DNA from 4 places in the Blastococcus sp. Marseille-P5729 genome. Region 1 is predicted to be linked to each of the others. Evidence: riboswitches for the same ligand, from Rfam matches in the RefSeq annotation. Region 1 holds a riboswitch; each other region holds the start of a gene.
The links. Region 1 has a riboswitch for S-adenosylmethionine ahead of DAA40_RS12405 (LLM class flavin-dependent oxidoreductase). Riboswitches for the same ligand answer to the same signal wherever they lie in the genome.
Positions count from the first base shown of each region.

Region 1 (4,101 bases):
CAGCCCGCGCTGCTCGCGCAGCCGGAGTCCCTCGGCGAGGAAAAAGAAGTCGAACTTGCCGCGCTCGGCGGTCCGCGCGAGGTGCTCGAACGACGAGAAGTCGATCTGGCTGCCCGACGCCGGATCACGCCAGACGGTCGAGTTGTTGACGCCGGGGAAGTGCGCGCCGAGGATGATCTGCTTGCGTGGATTGCTGGTGCTCATGAAAGTGGTTCCCTTTCCCTTAGGCGATCGCGGCGTAGCGGTTGACCGCTACGGGGAGCCCGAGATGATCGCGGAGGGTGGTGGTCTCGTAGGTGTGGCGGAACGCGCCGGCCGACTGGAGAGCGGGGACGACGCCGCGGGTGATCGCGACGAGGTCGTCTGGTAGCACCGCGGGTCGCAACCGGAACCCGTCCAACCCGGCGTCCGCCCAGTCGACGAGCAGCGTTGCCAGCTGGTCGGGGGTAGTCGCGAGGATCGCGGCGTCGGAACGGAGCTTCTCGCCCGCGGTGTCGTCGAGGCGGCGCAGGCGGTCACGGGCGTCCTTCTCGGTGTCGCCCAGGACGACCAGCAGGTCTGCGTTGATCAGCAGCGGCGTACTGGTGCGGCCGACCGCTTGTTCGGCCGCGCGGACCTGCCCGATCAGGGCGGGCACGTCGTCGATGCCCTGCGGGGTGACGAAGACCAGGTCGGCGCCGCGAGCGGCCAGCTCGTAGGGGATATCGGCGTGCGCGAGAGCCGTCACGACCGGCTGGCCCTGCGGCGGGCGCGGTGTGATGGACGGGCCCTTGACGCTGAACTTCGACCCCTCGAAATCGATGTAGTGCAGCTTGTCGCGGTCGATGAAGCGGCCGGTCGCCTCGTCGCGGATCTCGGCGTCGTCCTCCCAGCTGTCCCACAGCCGGCGGACCACCTCGATCGAGTCGGCCGCCTCGTCGAACAGCTCGCGGATGGCCTGGCGGGAGTCCTCCTGGGTGGCCCAGTTTCGGTCGAGCTCGGGGATGTCGCGGCGGCCGAAGTGTGCGGCCTCGTGGGCGCGGCCGGAGACCTGCACCCGCCATCCGGCGCGGCCGCGGCTCGCGAAGTCCAGGGTGGCGATGGACTTGGAGATGTGGAACGGCTCGGTGTGGGTGGTGGTGACGGTGGGGACCAGGCCGATCGAGGAGGTGATGGGCCCGAGCGCCGCCGCGATCAGCGAGGCGTCGAGGCGCCCGCGTACCTGGTCGGTGCGGTGGTCGGGCGGCCCGCCGAAGTGGTCGGACTGGATGCCGAGGGAGTCCTCGATCGTCACGAAGTCGAGCAGGCCGCGCTCGGCTTCGGTGACGAGCTCTGCCCAGTAGGCGGTTGTGAACAGGTCGGCAGGACGGGCTCCGGGCTCACGCCAGGCGGCCGGATGCCACCCCGCGCCGTCGAGCGCGACAGAGAGGTTGATGTGTTCGGAGGAAGCGGACGGCGGGGTCGCCGGATTGTTGGACATGCGTGGAAGCACCTCAAGGTAGGAAGGCACATCACCGCTGCGTAAGGAATGCAGGAAGATCGCCGAAGCTGCCGAGGCGGCTACGACGAGACGGAACTATCCGTCAGGAGGTGATGTGTGGTGTGTAGGTCGGGCGGAACGCGCTCTTAGCGCGAACAGCGCATGCTGGCGACGAGCGCCAGATCGACGTACAGCCGCCAAGCGGCTTCGTGACCGGTCATCGGTCGTGAATGGGCGGTGCGAAAACCAGACGTGGCGTCCATGGCTGGTTTCTCCTAACCCGCGTGAGCGAACTCGTACTTGCCGGTCGCTGTTGCGATCCGGCCAGGTCTTCACCTGGAGCACCCCACCACGAGGCGGGGGTTGCCGATCGCCGAGCCAGGGCTTCGCGGCGATTCTCGTGACCTCGTTGAAGAGTAAACGAGCCTCGTTTCAGGGGCAAGTCATGTGCCCCAGATCACGGCGGGCGAGCATTCTGCCTACCCTGATGGGGTTGGGCCGCTGCTGATTGCGCGCAACCCCGACGAGGACTCCAGCCTGCCCTGTCTCGTGCGGATCCCGATCGGGCGACGGGATCGGTTCGTGCACGCGTTGATAGAACCACAAGCTTCCGTGTTCGTTCGGCCAGTTGAAACTAGGCCGGGTCGGCGCCAGACTGAGTAGAGACCGAATCCCGGTGCGCGCTGCCATGGACTGTGACTGGGCTCGAGCCGTAAGCAACATCGAGTCCCGGGTGAACCGCCCCGGCGTGTCCGGAGACTTTCTAGCTTGAGACTCCAACGGTTGCTGGGGTCTCGTGGTGAGCGTAGTGAGCGGCCTCTGCCTCGACGGGCGTGAGGTCGTCGCAGTACTCGTGGGGCCGGCGGTGGTTGTACCAGTCCACCCATTCAGCGGTGGCGACCTCGAGGTCGTCGAAGCCCTTCCACGGCCGCTGCTTCTTGACCAGCTCGGTCTTGTAAAGCCCGATGATCGATTCGGCCAGTGCGTTGTCGTAGGACGAGCCCACCGCGCCGGTCGAAGGCTTGATCCCGGCGGCGTCGAGCTTCTCGGAGTAGGCCACGGACAGGTACTGCGTGCCGTGGTCATGGTGCGCAACCAGTCCGGCCAGGTCACGCCCTTCGCGGCCGCGGGTCCAGATCGCCTGTTCAACGGCGTCCACGACGAGCTGGCTGGTCATCGTGGTCGCTACCGACCAGCCCAGGATCCGCCGGGCGTAGGCGTCGATCACGAACGCGGTGTAGCACCAGCCCGACCACGTCGAGCAGTAGGTGAAGTCCGCCACCCAGAGCCGATCGGGTGCTAACGGCCGGAAGCTCCGGTCGACGAGATCCAGTGGCTTCGGCGCCTTCGGGTCGCTGATCGTGGTGCGCTTGGCCTTGCCCCGCACCGCGCCGGCCAGGCCGAGCTCACCCATGAGCCGCTCCACGGTGCAGCGCGCGATCGGCGGCGCATCTGCGGCCCGCTCCCGGTTGAGCGTCAGCCACACCTTCCGCGCGCCGTAGACGCCGTAGTTCGCCGCGTGGACCTCGGCGACCTTCGGCTTCAGTTCCTCGTCGCGCACCTCGCGGGCGGTCGGCTTGCGGTGGCGGTGCTCGTAGTAGGTCGCGGGGGCGATCTTGGCGCCGAGCTCGGTGAGCGCGGCACAGATCGACTCGACACCCCATCGCAGACCGTCATCGTGGCGCTCACCGACGTGCTCGTCGATGTAGCGCACGATCAGCGCTGTGGCCGGTCGAGTTCGGCTGCGAAGAAAACCGACGCGCTCTTGAGAATCGCGTTGGCCCGCTTCAACTCGGCGTTCTCCCGCTTCAACCGCTTCAACTCCGCCGACTCCTCCGAGGTCACCCCGGGGCGCCTGCCGGCATCGACCTCGGCCTGCCGACACCACTTCCGGACCGTCTCCGGCGTCCCGACCCCGAGCAGTTCAGCGACCTTGCTCATCGCCGCCCATTCCGACTCGTGGTCGGCCCGAATCTCGGTGACCATCCGGACCGCCCGCTCACGCAGCTCGGCCGGGTACCTCTTCGACGTACTCCCAGACATGACTCCATCCTTCCCAAGGAACGGAGTCTCTGGACTTGCCGGGGCGGTTCATCGAGATCGTTGCCTGAAAAGGCAACAGGCTCGCGCAAGCCCGATGCGCGAGCGATTCCCTTGAGACCCGACTAGGAATCGTGCCTCACCACCGACGCGCTAATTCGCGACAGATCTCCTGAATATCTGCGGCCGAGGTGTCGGTGCCCTCAACGGTGCGACGCCGCCGGCTGCCGTCGGCTGCGATGAGATGCACCTGTGAACAGGCGCCCGTACTCTGGATGCCAAGGTCACTCGTCCGAACTCGGTTCCAAACCAAGGATTAGGTCATGAATGTGCTGCTCGCGGCGCGCCTTGTATCCATGCGCAATTGAGACGATGTCCGCGTCGGGCGCGAACTTGATCGCCGAACCGAGCGCCGCAATCGCATCCGCAACATCGAGGGATATGTCGGCTCCGACGAGTCGCAGCGCCTGGGCCATGCGGCCGTCTGGCACGTCTGGCACGTCTGGAAGCTTCTCGACATCGAAGGAACCGTCTTTCTTGAAGACTAGGAAGATCTCGTCACCGATCCCCAAGTCCATGTCCTCGAGGAAGCGCTTGATGCT
Region 1 covers NZ_OMPO01000002.1:811,687-815,787, reverse strand. Annotated here, with positions in the region: gene DAA40_RS12410 (NtaA/DmoA family FMN-dependent monooxygenase) at 1-204, opposite strand, end outside; gene DAA40_RS12405 (LLM class flavin-dependent oxidoreductase) at 224-1,459, opposite strand; SAM riboswitch class IV at 1,751-1,865, opposite strand; one part of gene DAA40_RS12400 (IS3 family transposase) at 2,223-3,214, opposite strand; one part of gene DAA40_RS12400 (IS3 family transposase) at 3,214-3,502, opposite strand; gene DAA40_RS12395 (sigma factor-like helix-turn-helix DNA-binding protein) at 3,784-4,101, opposite strand, start outside.

Region 2 (4,101 bases), on a different contig from region 1:
TCGTCCGGGATGCCCGACGGACGCGCCGTCAGGATGGTCTTGGTGTTGGTGCGGGCAGGCGCGCTCGAGTCACTCACGAGAGTGAGTGTAGGCGGCTGGATCGCTAGCGCAGGGCGCGCTGGATCTTGCCGATCTCGCCGCGGATCTTCTCGAGACGCCCCGACTCGATCCACAGCTCGGCGAACTCGCTGTTCTCCCCGAGGATCCGGGTGAGCATCGTGCGCGCGTTCGGCAGCAGTGCACCCACCACCTCTGTCGGGATCTTTGAGACGGCATCGAGGACGTCGGGGGAGGTGACCTCCAGGCGCTCCAGCTTGGCGGCGAGCAGCGCCGCCACGGCGTACGCCTCGGTGCCGTCGACCTCGTCCATCTCCTCGTCAGGATCGGGCACATCGAGGATGTCGGTGAGCAGCTCGGCTACTGCATCGGGCTCGGAATCGTTGATCTCACCGACCAGGTCAAGGGCGTCGTCATTCTCGAACGGGCCGGTGCCCCATGCACCCATCTATCTCCTCCTGCGCGTGGTTGTACCCGGACATCTTCGCAGGGGCCACACGCGTAGCGCTACCTGCACGATGCGAAATCTGCCGGACCTGCGGTCTCGGAGCCGTCGGGAAGTGTGTCGGGCACGCCGTATGATCGTGGGCGGACGTCGCCATAGGCGGCTCCTGGGCCTCTAGCTCAATTGGCAGAGCTGCGGACTTTTAATCCGTAGGTTGTGGGTTCGAGTCCCACGGGGCCCACTATCCGGGGGGTCATTCCGCGGGCTGAACCGTCCCAGGTTTGATGCCGCTTCCTTTCGAGTTGAAAGGACGGGGTTATGCCAAGGAAGATTGATGTTGCTGCCCGTGAGCAGGCGGTGTGGCCGGTGCGCGCGCACCAGGGCGAGTACCCGTCTCGGGCGAAGGCGATCGAGGCCGTCGCTCGCCAGGAAGGTGTCGAATCGTTGCGTCGCTGGGTGGTGCAGGCTGAGGTCGATGCCGGGGAGCGTGATGGGCAGGCCAGCGAGGAAGCCGCCGCGCTCAAACGGCTGAAGGCCGAGAACCGCCGGCTGGGTGATGAGCCCTGACGGTCGCGACGGACGAGGGCGCCAACGCGGGCCACAAGCCCGCCTCGCTGTGGCCGCGATGCCCGCCCATCCTGGAGCCTTGACGTGTCTCGATGCAACTGCGCTCGAGGAGTCGCGCGACGAGGGTAGCGGAGCGGCCAGTTGTCAAGTATTCAAACGTCTGCTACGGTCGCTCGCGAAGGTAAAGAGATCCAGCGCCAAGCCCTAGCTTGCTGGACGGCTTCCCTCAGCCACTGCGGGGTGCCCTAGGTGAATACCTGATCCGGGCCTCAGCCGAGGTCGGATAAAAGTGGTCGCCGCCTCAGACGGTGACTGAAGATCACGGGGTCTCGATGGAAATCAGCTTCCGCGGCTGCAATGTACCGACGTCATGCGCGTCGCGAATGTGCTGTTGTCGCTGAACTAAGTTCCGCTCGCGGACGAGCCGTCGCCTCGCCGTAGACCCCCGGCACCACCCCTTTCCAGCGCTCAGTCGCTGTTCTTTGTATGCCATCGTCCCCACACCTGCTGTGCCAGGTGTGCCGGCGAGGCATGACCACCCACGAAGGAAGATCATGATTCGCACCCTTTCCAGCCGCGCCATCTACCGCGCGGCAGTCGCCGTCACCGCCATCGCCCTCACCGGATCGCTATCAGCCTGCGGGTCCTCCGATGAGGGCGGCTCGAGTGATCCCCTCGTCGTCATGGCGTCGTCGGTGCCACACAGCGAGATCCTCAAGGAGATCCAGAAGGAGGCCCTCCTCGGTGACACCGAGATCGAGATCAAGGAGATCTCTGGAGACATCGACCCCAACCAGCTTCTCGAAGCCGGGGATGTGGACGCCAACTACTTCCAGCACGATCCCTACCTGAAGTCGTGGTCGGCTGAGCACCAGGTCGACGACCTCGTCAACGTGGCGAAGGTGCACGTCGAACCCCTGGGCGTCTACTCACAGAAGGTCAAGAGCCTTACCGACGTCCCCTCGGGGGCTACGGTCGCACTGTCGAACAATGTCAGCAACTTCGCGCGCGGGCTGTTCCTGCTGCAGGACGCCGGACTCGTGCAGCTGAACGTGAACGCCGACGATCCCGGACTCGACTACAGCCAGGTCACCGAGAAGAACGTCGTCGGCAATCCGCATAACCTGTCTTTCGTGCAGATCGACCCGGCACAGTTGCCCAACACGCTGTCCGACGCGAAGATCGCGCTGAGCGTCATCAACGGCAACTACGCGCTCGAGGCCGGGCTCAAGCCGGCGGAGGACGCGCTCGCGTTGGAGAAGGTCGACGGCAACCCATATGCCAACACGCTCACGGTCAAGAAGGAGCTAGCCGACGACCCGCGCGTGAAGGATCTGACCGAGGCACTCGAGTCGGAGGAGATCGCGAAGTGGATCGACCAGACCTATGAGGGCTCCGTCATCGCGGTCAACGGGACCAAGTAGCGATGATCGAGATCGTCGACCTGCGCAAGGAGTACCGGGGCGCCGATGGACCGGTCGTTGCCCTGCGTGACATCAACCTGTCGATCGCGCGAGGCGAGATCTACGGAATCGTCGGACGCAGCGGCGCAGGGAAGAGCACCTTGCTGAGGTGCCTGAACCTACTCGAGCGCCCGACCTCGGGCGAAGTGCTGCTCGACGAGAGGTCGCTTACCGGCCTGTCGAAGCGGGCCTTGCGCGGGGCGCGCCGCGACATCGGCGTCGTCTTCCAGCATTTCAACCTGTTGAGCTCACGTACGGCGCGGGGGAACGTGGAGTTTCCGCTCGAGATCGTCGGCGTGCCCCCGCAACAGCGCCGCGAGCGGGCACTCGAGCTGCTCGAACTGGTGGGTCTGGCCGACAGATCGGAGTCATACCCGGCGCAGCTGTCGGGCGGTCAGAAGCAGCGCGTCGGCATCGCCCGGGCGCTCGCAGCCGACCCGAAGGTATTGCTGTGCGATGAGCCGACCAGCGCGCTCGACTCGGCCACCACCGAGCAGATCCTCGATCTGGTCATCGACATCAACCAGGAGCTCGGTCTTACCGTCGTGGTGATCACGCACGAGCTCGACGTCGTACGGCGGGCCTGTGACTCGGCAGCACTGCTCGCCGACGGGGCGGTGGTGGACGCCGGTCCCCTGGCCGAGCTCGTCGGCGGCTCGTCGCCGCTCGGACAGCTCCTCGAGCACAAGCCGGTCATACCGCGCTACCTACAGCAACGGCAGAGGATGCTGCTATGAGGAAGACGACCGTCGGAGAGGCGCTTCCCGAGCTGTGGGAGGCCCTCGGCCAGACCGCTCTTATGGTCTCGGTCGCCTTCGTTCTGACCGTCGTGATCGGGGGCGCAGTCGGCGTCGTGCTATACATCACGAGCCCGAGCGGACTCTGGCCGCAACGACTCATCAATGCCGTGACGGGTGCGATCGTCAACATCGGACGCTCGCTGCCCTTCCTGATCCTGCTGATCGCTCTGATCCCGGTCACCCGGGCGATCGTCGGGACGGCCTTCGGACCGGAGGCTGCGATCGTGCCACTGACGATCGGGAGCATCCCCTTCTTCGGCCGAGTGGTCGAGTCGGCGCTGCGCGAGATCGCGACCGGCAAGATCGAGGCCGCGCAGGCGATGGGCTCGACCGGCTGGCAGATCGTGCGCAAGGTGCTGCTTCCGGAGTCGCTGCCCGGGCTGATCGCGGCCGCCACCCTCACGCTCGTGATGCTCATCGGCTACTCGACCATGGCCGGCACCATCGGCGGCGGTGGTCTCGGCGACTTCGCCATCCGCTACGGATACCAGCGCTTCAACACGCCGGTGCTGTTGACCGCCGTCGTCCTGCTCATCGTCCTCGTACAAGCCGTCCAGTCGGTCGGCGATCTCCTCGTCCGTCGCCGGCTGCGCCGGACGTCCTGACTAACGAAAGCGAGCAATCCTGATGAACACCACTGTGGAGCGCGCCCTCACCCTGCCAGTGCTCGACCTCGGCACGCTCGACGATCCCACCAGGGAGCGCGAGTTTCTGGACGACCTGCGCGCAGCGACGAGCGAGTACGGCTTCTTCTATCTCACCGGCCACG
Region 2 covers NZ_OMPO01000001.1:1,150,683-1,154,783, reverse strand. Annotated here, with positions in the region: gene DAA40_RS05725 (NADP-dependent oxidoreductase) at 1-77, opposite strand, end outside; gene DAA40_RS05720 (DUF4259 domain-containing protein) at 104-505, opposite strand; tRNA gene DAA40_RS05715 (tRNA-Lys) at 671-743, shown strand; partial or broken gene DAA40_RS05710 (IS3 family transposase) at 821-1,063, shown strand; SAM riboswitch class IV at 1,250-1,365, shown strand; gene DAA40_RS05705 (MetQ/NlpA family ABC transporter substrate-binding protein) at 1,624-2,493, shown strand; gene DAA40_RS05700 (methionine ABC transporter ATP-binding protein) at 2,496-3,269, shown strand; gene DAA40_RS05695 (methionine ABC transporter permease) at 3,266-3,937, shown strand; gene DAA40_RS05690 (isopenicillin N synthase family oxygenase) at 3,960-4,101, shown strand, end outside.
Region 2: another riboswitch for S-adenosylmethionine. It lies ahead of DAA40_RS05705 (MetQ/NlpA family ABC transporter substrate-binding protein); the one in region 1 lies ahead of DAA40_RS12405 (LLM class flavin-dependent oxidoreductase).

Region 3 (4,101 bases), on a different contig from region 1:
CGGAGTGTCGTAGTCGTCGCGGAAGTACAGCCCATCCGGGCCGAGAACGTCGACGAGCAGCTCGGTGATCTCCTGCTGCAGCTTCGAGCCGACGAGCTTGAGCACCGACGAACGCGGATCGGGCTTGCCCGAGCCGGCAGTCTGCGTCGACAGGATGCGCATCTGGGTCATCTCCAGCGCCTGCAGCTCGACCTCGACCTTGGTCAGGCGCGCCGCGAACAACGGATCCTCGAGGAGGGTGCCCTTCTTGGTACGGGTGTTGCGAGCGAACTCCTTCAGGCGGGCGATGCGGGTCTTGGAGACGCCGACCCGCGCAATGCCCGTGCGCTCGTTGCCCAGGAGGAACTTCGCATAGGTCCAGCCCATGTTCTCCTCGCCGACGAGATTCTCGACGGGGACCTCGACGTTGTCGAAGAACACCTCGTTGACCTCGTGACCGCCGTCGATCAACTGGATCGGGCGGACCGTCACCCCAGGGGACTTCATATCGATCAGCAGGAACGAGATGCCCTGTTGCTTCTTCACCTCGGGGTTGGTGCGCACGAGCATGAAGATCCAGTCGCCGTACTGGCCGAGCGTGGTCCAGGTCTTCTGGCCGTTGACGATGTAGTGGTCACCGTCGCGGACCGCGGTCGTCTTCAGCGAAGCGAGGTCCGAACCGGCGTCCGGCTCGGAGAAGCCCTGCGACCACCAGATGTCCAGGTTCGCGGTCTTCGGCAGGAAGCGCTCCTTGATCTCCTGCGAGCCGAAGGTCGCGATGACCGGGCCGACCATCGAGGTGTTGAAGGCGAGCGGGGCAGGGACGTTGGCCAGCTCCATCTCCTGCAGCCAGATGTGCCGCTGCACGGGGGTCCAGTCCTGACCGCCCCACTCGACCGGCCAGTTGGGGACCGCATAGCCGTGCTTGTTCAGGATCTGCTGGGTGGTGACGATCGGTTCCTTGCTGTCGATCTCACCCCGGGCGTTCATCTCACGGATCTCCTTGGGGATCTCCGTGCGATAGAACTCGCGCATCTGCTCGGCGAACTCGCGCTCTTCCTTGCTGTACAGCTGGTCCATGGATTGGCTCCTGAGTCTGGACGTCGTCCTGGTTGTGGGGCGCCCGCCGACGAGGGGCCGATCGTGCGCGCTCCTGACCGAATCGTATTCGGTTTGATCGCTGCCGTCGCCCCCGGGTGAGCCAATCCACGCCTGGCCACGTTGCGGGCGGCGACGTTGTGAGTACTATTGCTGCGGGTCAAGAGCTCCAGCGTCAAGCCCCGGCTCGCTGGACGGCAACCCTCGCGATGCGGTGGGGTGCCCCGGGTGACGACCTGGTCGGGCACGATGACGTGCCCGGCAAGCGCAGCGCCCGCGAGGGCAGAAGGAGTCAGACGTGGCGACGACGTTCTACGCCGTACGACGCTTCACCATTGACTACGGCCGGCTCCGCACCACCTGTTCCTGACCCGCGCGTCTGACGGTCCCGGCAGTCGCTCTACGTCCGCTCGACGTCCGTCGATCGCAGGCTGAGCCGCTGCACGTTCGTCGACGCTGGCCGTAGGCCGGTAGGGACGGCGGTGTTCGTCGGCGTTCGGCCCGCGCCCCGTCGAGGACCTGCGCGGCACCGCCCGTGGTTCCGTCAACTGGCACCCGGCGGCGTCTCCGCGCGCCAGCGGGGCTGGTCCCGACGACCGTCCGGAATCCCGCCGCGCACCAACTCGCACCCCTGTTAGACAACCGGCGTACGCCGGTCATCACCGCACCCCTGAAATGGAGGAACGCATGTCCGAATCCGTTCTTGCCCTCGTCGAGATCGTCCCCGCCACCGCGTCGAAGGACGCTGCCGCCGCGCTCATCGAGCAGGCGTCAACCCGTGCCGCCGCCGCCGGAGCCGAGCTGATCGAGGCCGAGGTCACCGCCCCGGCCGACCGCGTCTTCCTGGTCTTCGAGACCGCCGACCTCACCGCTCTCGGCAGCGCCGTCCTCGGCCTGGACGACGTCACCGAGGTCGAAGGGCCCGATCAGGTGCGCCTGGTCGGTGCTGATCTCGAGGACATCAAGGCCGCCCGCCCCGAGGCCGGGTACCTGGTCGAGTGGGACATCCCGGCGCACATCGACATGGACACCTACCTCAGCCGCAAGAAGGAGAAGTCCCCGCTGTACGCCGAGATCCCCGAGGTCTCCTTCCTGCGCACCTACGTTCGCGAAGACGTCGCCAAGTGCCTGTGCCTCTACAATGCCCCCGACGAGGACGCCGTCGTCCGGGCGCGGGAGATCGTCTCGACCCCGATCGACCGGCTGCACGCCCTCGACGTCGCTCCGGTCCCCGGGGGTGCCGGATGAGCGCCGTGACGACGCAGTCCGACATCGGGCTCGTCCGCGCCGCCGCCGATGACCTGCGCGCCCGCGTGGCGGAGTCGGTACGGGCGATCGACTCCGGGGCGACGTCGACGACCGATCTGCTGCGCGAGCTCGGTGAGCGTCACCTGCTCGACCTCGGTGTCGACACGGTCGGCGACCCGCATGAGGCCGCATCGCAAATCGACGGGAGTTCCGAGCTGATCGCGCTCCTGGCCGAGGAGTGCATGAGCAGCGCGTTCAGCCTGTGGGCGCACCGCATGGTGCTGGACTACTTCGCCCGCGGCAACCGCACCGCACTGAACTCCGAGACCTGGACGCTGCTGCGCCGCGGTGAGCGCATCGGCTCGACCGCCATGGCATCGGGCATGAAGGCGCTGGCGGGAATCGAGCCGCTCGGCATCACCGGCCACGTCGAAGGCGACGAGCTGGTCATCGACGGGCAGATCCGCTGGGCATCGAACCTGGTGGACGGCGCGGTCGTGGTGATCCCCGTCGTGCTCGATGACGAACGGCGCATCATCACGTGGTTCCGGGTGGGCGCCCCTGGCGTCACGGTCAACTACGTCGACGGCCTGCTCGCGCTCAACGCAACCGCATCGGCGTCCGTCCGCCTGGAGGGCGCGCGGATCCCGTTGGACGCCGTGCTCAGCTGGGACTTCACCGCCACGGCACGCGCCTTCCGGCCGACCTTCTTGACGCTGCAGTCCGCCTTCTGCATCGGGATCGCGCGACGCGCGCTGACCGAGTCCGAGGCGCTGGTGACCCGCGCGGGCAACGAGGGGCTGCAACAGCGCTACCTCGACGCCCGTTCTGCCCTCGATGAGGTCGCGGACCGCTGGACTCGGCTCGGGTCTGACCTGTCGGCGAGCCCGTTGGTCGAGTTCGTCCGGCTGCGCCTGGACGCCAGCCTGATCGCCGGTGAGGCAACCCGCCTGGAGGCGGCCCTCGCCGGTGGCCGCGGCTATGTCGCCTCGAGCGGGACCGCACGCCGGTTCCGCGAGGCGGCCTTCCTGCCCGTGCAGTCTCCGTCGGAAGGACAGCTCCGATGGGAGCTCACGTCGCTCGCCTCGTAGGGGTCGAGGTCCGTCTCGGCGGTGAGAAGGTGCTGGACGGCGTCGACCTGACGGTCGAGCGTGGCCGGCAGGTCGCGGTTCTAGGCCGCAGTGGCGCCGGCAAGTCGACGCTGCTGCGGGTGCTGGACGGTGAGATCACGCCGAGCGAGGGCATTGTCGAGCTCACCGCTTCCTCGGGAGAGCAACGACAGGCCGTCGTGTACCAGCAAGCCTTGCTGCTGGACTGGTTGACGGTCCGGGAGAACGTCGCGCTGGGTCTTGGTTTCCAGCGAAACCGGGGAATCGAGCCCGGCCGAATCGACATGCTCCTCGAGCTCCTGGAAATCGCCCACCTCGCCGATCGCTATCCGGACCAGCTTTCCGGCGGCCAGGCGCAGCGGGTCTCGCTGGGGCGGGCGCTCGCCGTCCGGCCGGAGCTGTTGCTGCTTGACGAGCCCTTCAGCGCGCTCGATCCCGCGACTCGCGGGACCCTGCAGGGCTGGCTACGCGAGGAGACGAGACGCGAGGGGCTGACCTCCGTGCTGGTCACCCACGACATCGACGAGGCGCTGCGGCTCTCCGACGAGATCGTGCTGCTCGAGTCCGGACGAGTGCTGCGCCGATGGGACGTCGATCCAGGCAGCCGCGACGAGCAACGTGCAGAGATCCGCGCCGCGTTCGCCGTCGACGACGGAGCCACCAGCGA
Region 3 covers NZ_OMPO01000001.1:1,257,260-1,261,360, reverse strand. Annotated here, with positions in the region: gene DAA40_RS06245 (acyl-CoA dehydrogenase family protein) at 1-1,059, opposite strand, end outside; SAM riboswitch class IV at 1,236-1,351, shown strand; gene DAA40_RS06240 (DUF4242 domain-containing protein) at 1,765-2,325, shown strand; gene DAA40_RS06235 (acyl-CoA dehydrogenase family protein) at 2,331-3,416, shown strand; gene DAA40_RS06230 (ABC transporter ATP-binding protein) at 3,389-4,101, shown strand, end outside.
Region 3: another riboswitch for S-adenosylmethionine. It lies ahead of DAA40_RS06240 (DUF4242 domain-containing protein); the one in region 1 lies ahead of DAA40_RS12405 (LLM class flavin-dependent oxidoreductase).

Region 4 (4,101 bases), on a different contig from region 1:
GCTGCCCGTCGACCGTGCAGATGACGGGCACGTCGTCGTACGCCATGTCGGTGTCGATCCACGGGCCGAGCGGACAGAAGGAGTCAAAGCACTTGGCCCTTCCCCACTGTCCGTCCGACTTCTGCAGATCGCGCGCCGAGACGTCATTTGCCGCGGTGATGCCGAAGATGGCCTGATCGGCGTCCTCGCGGGTGAGCTTGCGGGCCCCGGTCGCACCGATGACGACCGCGAGCTCGGCCTCGTGGTCCACCCGCTGCGAGACCGCCGGGAGCCGGATCGGATCACCGGGCCCGATCACCGACGTCGAGGGCTTCAGGAACAGCATCGGCTCCTTGGGCAGCTCGTTGCCGAGCTCCGCGGCGTGGGCGGCATAGTTCCGACCGACGCAGACCACCTTCGAGGGCAGGATCGGCGAGAGCAGTCGTACGTCGTCGTACGCCCACCGGTCCCCGGTGCGCGACAGGCGGCCGAAGGGATGCCCGTCGATCGCTTCGATGGTCCAACCCGAGCGATCCCCATCCCCGTCGATCACACCAAAGGTCATTCGTCCCTGCGGGTCAACGAACCGAGCGATGCGCATTGTTCCTCCTGGTTCATGGCGGGCCTACCCGGCACGGGCAGCACCCGCCCAACCTACCGCGACGGACCGGTACCCGGACGACCGCTGGCATAGGATCGAGTGGCTACGGAAGCGTGGCGCCATCAGCCTGAGGAGGACCCGATGAGCATCCCCGACCACCCCGTACCTGACGCTGTGACCGGGGTCGTCGTCGGAGACGACGGTTCGGGACGGGCGCTCGAGGCGATCGAGTACGCGGCCGAGGAGGCCGCGCGTCGTGGCACGTCCCTGACGGTCGTCCGCGCCTGGAACATCAAGAACGCCGTCCGGCCCGCCGACGTGGGCCCAGGCGTGATCCCCTCGACCCAGGAGTTCCAGGATGCGACCGAGGCGCACACCCGTGCCCGCGCCGAGTCGGTCGCCGCTCGGTTCGACGTGCCCGTGCACGCCATGGCTTTGCACGGCTCGCCCACCAAGGCACTCCTGCAGCTGTCCCGGACTGCCGATGTCGTGGTAGTCGGCGACCGCGGTGTCACCGGGCTCGCGGGCCGGATCATCGGCTCGGTCGCCGACACGGTCGTGCGGGAGGCCGAGTGCCCGGTGGTGGTCGTCCGTCGCCGGCAGGACGGGTGATTCTCGAGCGTTGCTGGGTCGCGCGCCAGCGCGAGCATCTCGCGCGGATCGACGCTCTGGTCGGTGCACACGAGGCGCGGCAGGCACGGGCCATCGCGCACCCGGTCGAGGACTTCCTATTCACCTACTACGTCTACCGGCCCAACCAGCTGCGCCGCTGGCATCCCGGGATCGGCACCGCGATCAGCGACCTGACGGCACCGCATCGAGACTGGCCGTTCTATACCGTCCGCGACTCATCGATCACGGTCGATGCACGTGCGCTCGCGCGGCAGCGCAGCGGCGCGGTCGAGCTCGTCCGGCGGCTGATGCGCTCCACCCTCGACCGTCCGGCGCGACACGGCTGCTTCGGGATGCACGAGTGGGCGATGGTGTACGGACTTCCGTCCGAGAAGGTTCGGCACAGCTCTTGGCCGCTGCGGCTGCCGCCCACGAAGGTGGCGGCCACGGTGGACGAGCGCGGGCTGCGCTGCACTCACTTCGATGCCTTCCGGTTCTTCACCGAGCCCGCGGCGCCACTCAACGAGACCCAGCTCAGCCGGCAGGACCAGCTCGCGCAGGAACAACCCGGCTGCCTGCACGCCGGAATGGACCTCTACAAGTGGGCGTACAAGCTCGCGCCGGCGACATCGTCCAGCCTCGTCGCCGACGCCTTCGAGCTCGCCCGGGACATCCGGTATGTCGACATGCAGGCCAGTCCGTACGACCTCAGCGAGCTGGGCATCGCGCCGATCCGGGTGGAGACGGCGTCCGGCCGGGCGCAGTACGTGGCGCTCCAGAGGGAGTTCACCGAGCGGGCCCGACCGATCCGCGAGCAGCTGCTCGCGGTCTGCCAGTCCCTTCGGGCTGCGGTCTAGTCATGATGCGCAGCTCGCTCACGGACCAATATGGCCCTCCCCGCTGACGGCACTACACGCCCGTCGACGACCGGGTGCCCGGGCCGGCGCGCCGCGCCGTGAAGTATCGTTCACCGCAGGTCGAGAGATCTGGCGCGAAGTCCCGGCTGGCCAGACAGCAACCCGCTCCGTCGCGGGTGCTCCGGGAGCAGACCAGCCGCTGCCGACCGGTGGCGGAACAGACGGAACGGAACCTCCGTATCCGAGAACGATGGAGGTCATCATGCCTAATCAGCCGCGCACTGAGCACCCTCAGAACTGCCAGAGCTACGGCCCAGGCCACACCATGCACTGGGTCCACGCCAAGCAGGTGGGCAAGACGCCTTGGGGCTGGCGCGATGGCTTCGCGCGGACAGCTGCCGACGTGATCGTGGTGGCCTACGCCGGAGGTGGGTCGATAGCGGTATGGCATCACCGCCGCGTCGACTTCCCGCCCGGAACTCCGGTGCGCGTCCACGAGCAGTTCCATGCGCTCGCGGTCGGGAGCCTGTGGATCAATGTCGACATTCGCGAAGGTGGAGCGGGGGCCGTCCTCGAACCGAGCATGCCCGAGCTGTGGGCGGCTGAGATGCAAGCCGGAATCACGTCCGTCGTAGAGGGGACCGGGGTAGGCCTTCCAATCTCGGAGTAGCAGTCGGCCGGTTCGCGATCGGTCACTCCGCTCTGGCTGCGGTCTACAGACGCACCTCGATCAGTGCCGGGCCAGGCTCGGCCAGCGCGCCCTCCAGCGCCGTCGCCAGCTCGTCCATCGTGGTCACGGCGGACGCGGGCACCCCCATCGATCCGGCAAGCGCGACGAAGTCGATCGCGGGGTTGTCGATGTCGAGCAGTGCCTGCGCCTTCGGTCCGAAGGCGGGGACGCCGACATTGCGCATCTCGTTGTGCAGGATCTTGTACTTGCGGTTGGCGAACAGCACGATCACTATGTCCAGCTGCTCGCGCGCCGCCGTCCAGAGCGCCTGCGGCTGGTACATCGCGCTGCCGTCGCTCTCCAGCACGATCACCTTGCGGTCGGGGCAGGCCACGGCCGCGCCGATTGCGCACGGCATCGCGTAGCCGATCGACCCACCGGTGCCGACCAGCCAGTCGTGCGGCCGCGCGGTCTCGGTCTCAGCGACCAGCGTGCGACCTGAGGTGATCGACTCATCGACGACGATCGCCTGCTCCGGGAGCAGGGAGCCGATCAGGGCGCCGAGCCCGGCGACGTTCAGCTCACCGGACGGCCGCTGCGGCAGCTCGAGCGGGCTGGTGCGGGCCGTCGCGTCGCCGGCAGCGAGGGCATCGACCAGCCCGTCGAGGGCCTCGGTCAGGTCGTGGTCGGGGCGGGCGAGCTCGACGACCTGAGCGGTGCGTGGCCAAAGCACGCTCGGCCGGTCCGGGTAGGCGAAGAAGCTCACCGGACCCTTCGCGCCCACGAGCACGATGAGATCGTGCTCGGCCAGGAACGTGGCGGCTTGGTCGGGCGGGTACGGGATGCGGGCGACCGGCACCCGGCCGGCACCGCGGGTTATCCGCGAGGTCATCGTGGTGGTCAGCAGCTTGGCCCCGGTGGCGGCCGCGACCTTGCCGGCCGCGCCCAGCGGCTGCTCCAGCGTGGCTCCCGGACCCAGGATGATCGCCGGCGACTCGGCGCGCGGCAGCAGCGCGGCGACCGCGTCGACGGCCTCACCGTCCAGCGGTGCCGGCTGCGGGTCACCCGCCTGCGGAGCCTGGACGGACGACGACCTCACCTCGTTCCAGGCGGCGTCCGCCGGGAGGATGAGCGAGCTGATCCGGCCGGGCCTGCGGCGTGCCTCGCGGATGGCGGCAGCGGTGTCCAGCGGGACCGAGTCGGCGTCCGGCGTGGTGCGCACCCAATGGCTGAACGGCCGCGCGGCGGTCTCGATGTCGGAGGTCAACGGCGCGTCGAGGTGACGGTGATAGGTCGCGTGGTCGCCGATCACGTTCACCATCGGCGACTGAGCGCGCAACGCGTTGTGCAGGTTCGAGAGCCCGTTGGCCATGCCCGGCCCG
Region 4 covers NZ_OMPO01000001.1:485,566-489,666, forward strand. Annotated here, with positions in the region: gene DAA40_RS02345 (fumarylacetoacetate hydrolase family protein) at 1-580, opposite strand, end outside; gene DAA40_RS02350 (universal stress protein) at 722-1,192, shown strand; gene DAA40_RS02355 (3-methyladenine DNA glycosylase) at 1,189-2,049, shown strand; SAM riboswitch class IV at 2,168-2,276, shown strand; gene DAA40_RS02360 (hypothetical protein) at 2,312-2,719, shown strand; gene DAA40_RS02365 (acetolactate synthase large subunit) at 2,763-4,101, opposite strand, start outside.
Region 4: another riboswitch for S-adenosylmethionine. It lies ahead of DAA40_RS02360 (hypothetical protein); the one in region 1 lies ahead of DAA40_RS12405 (LLM class flavin-dependent oxidoreductase).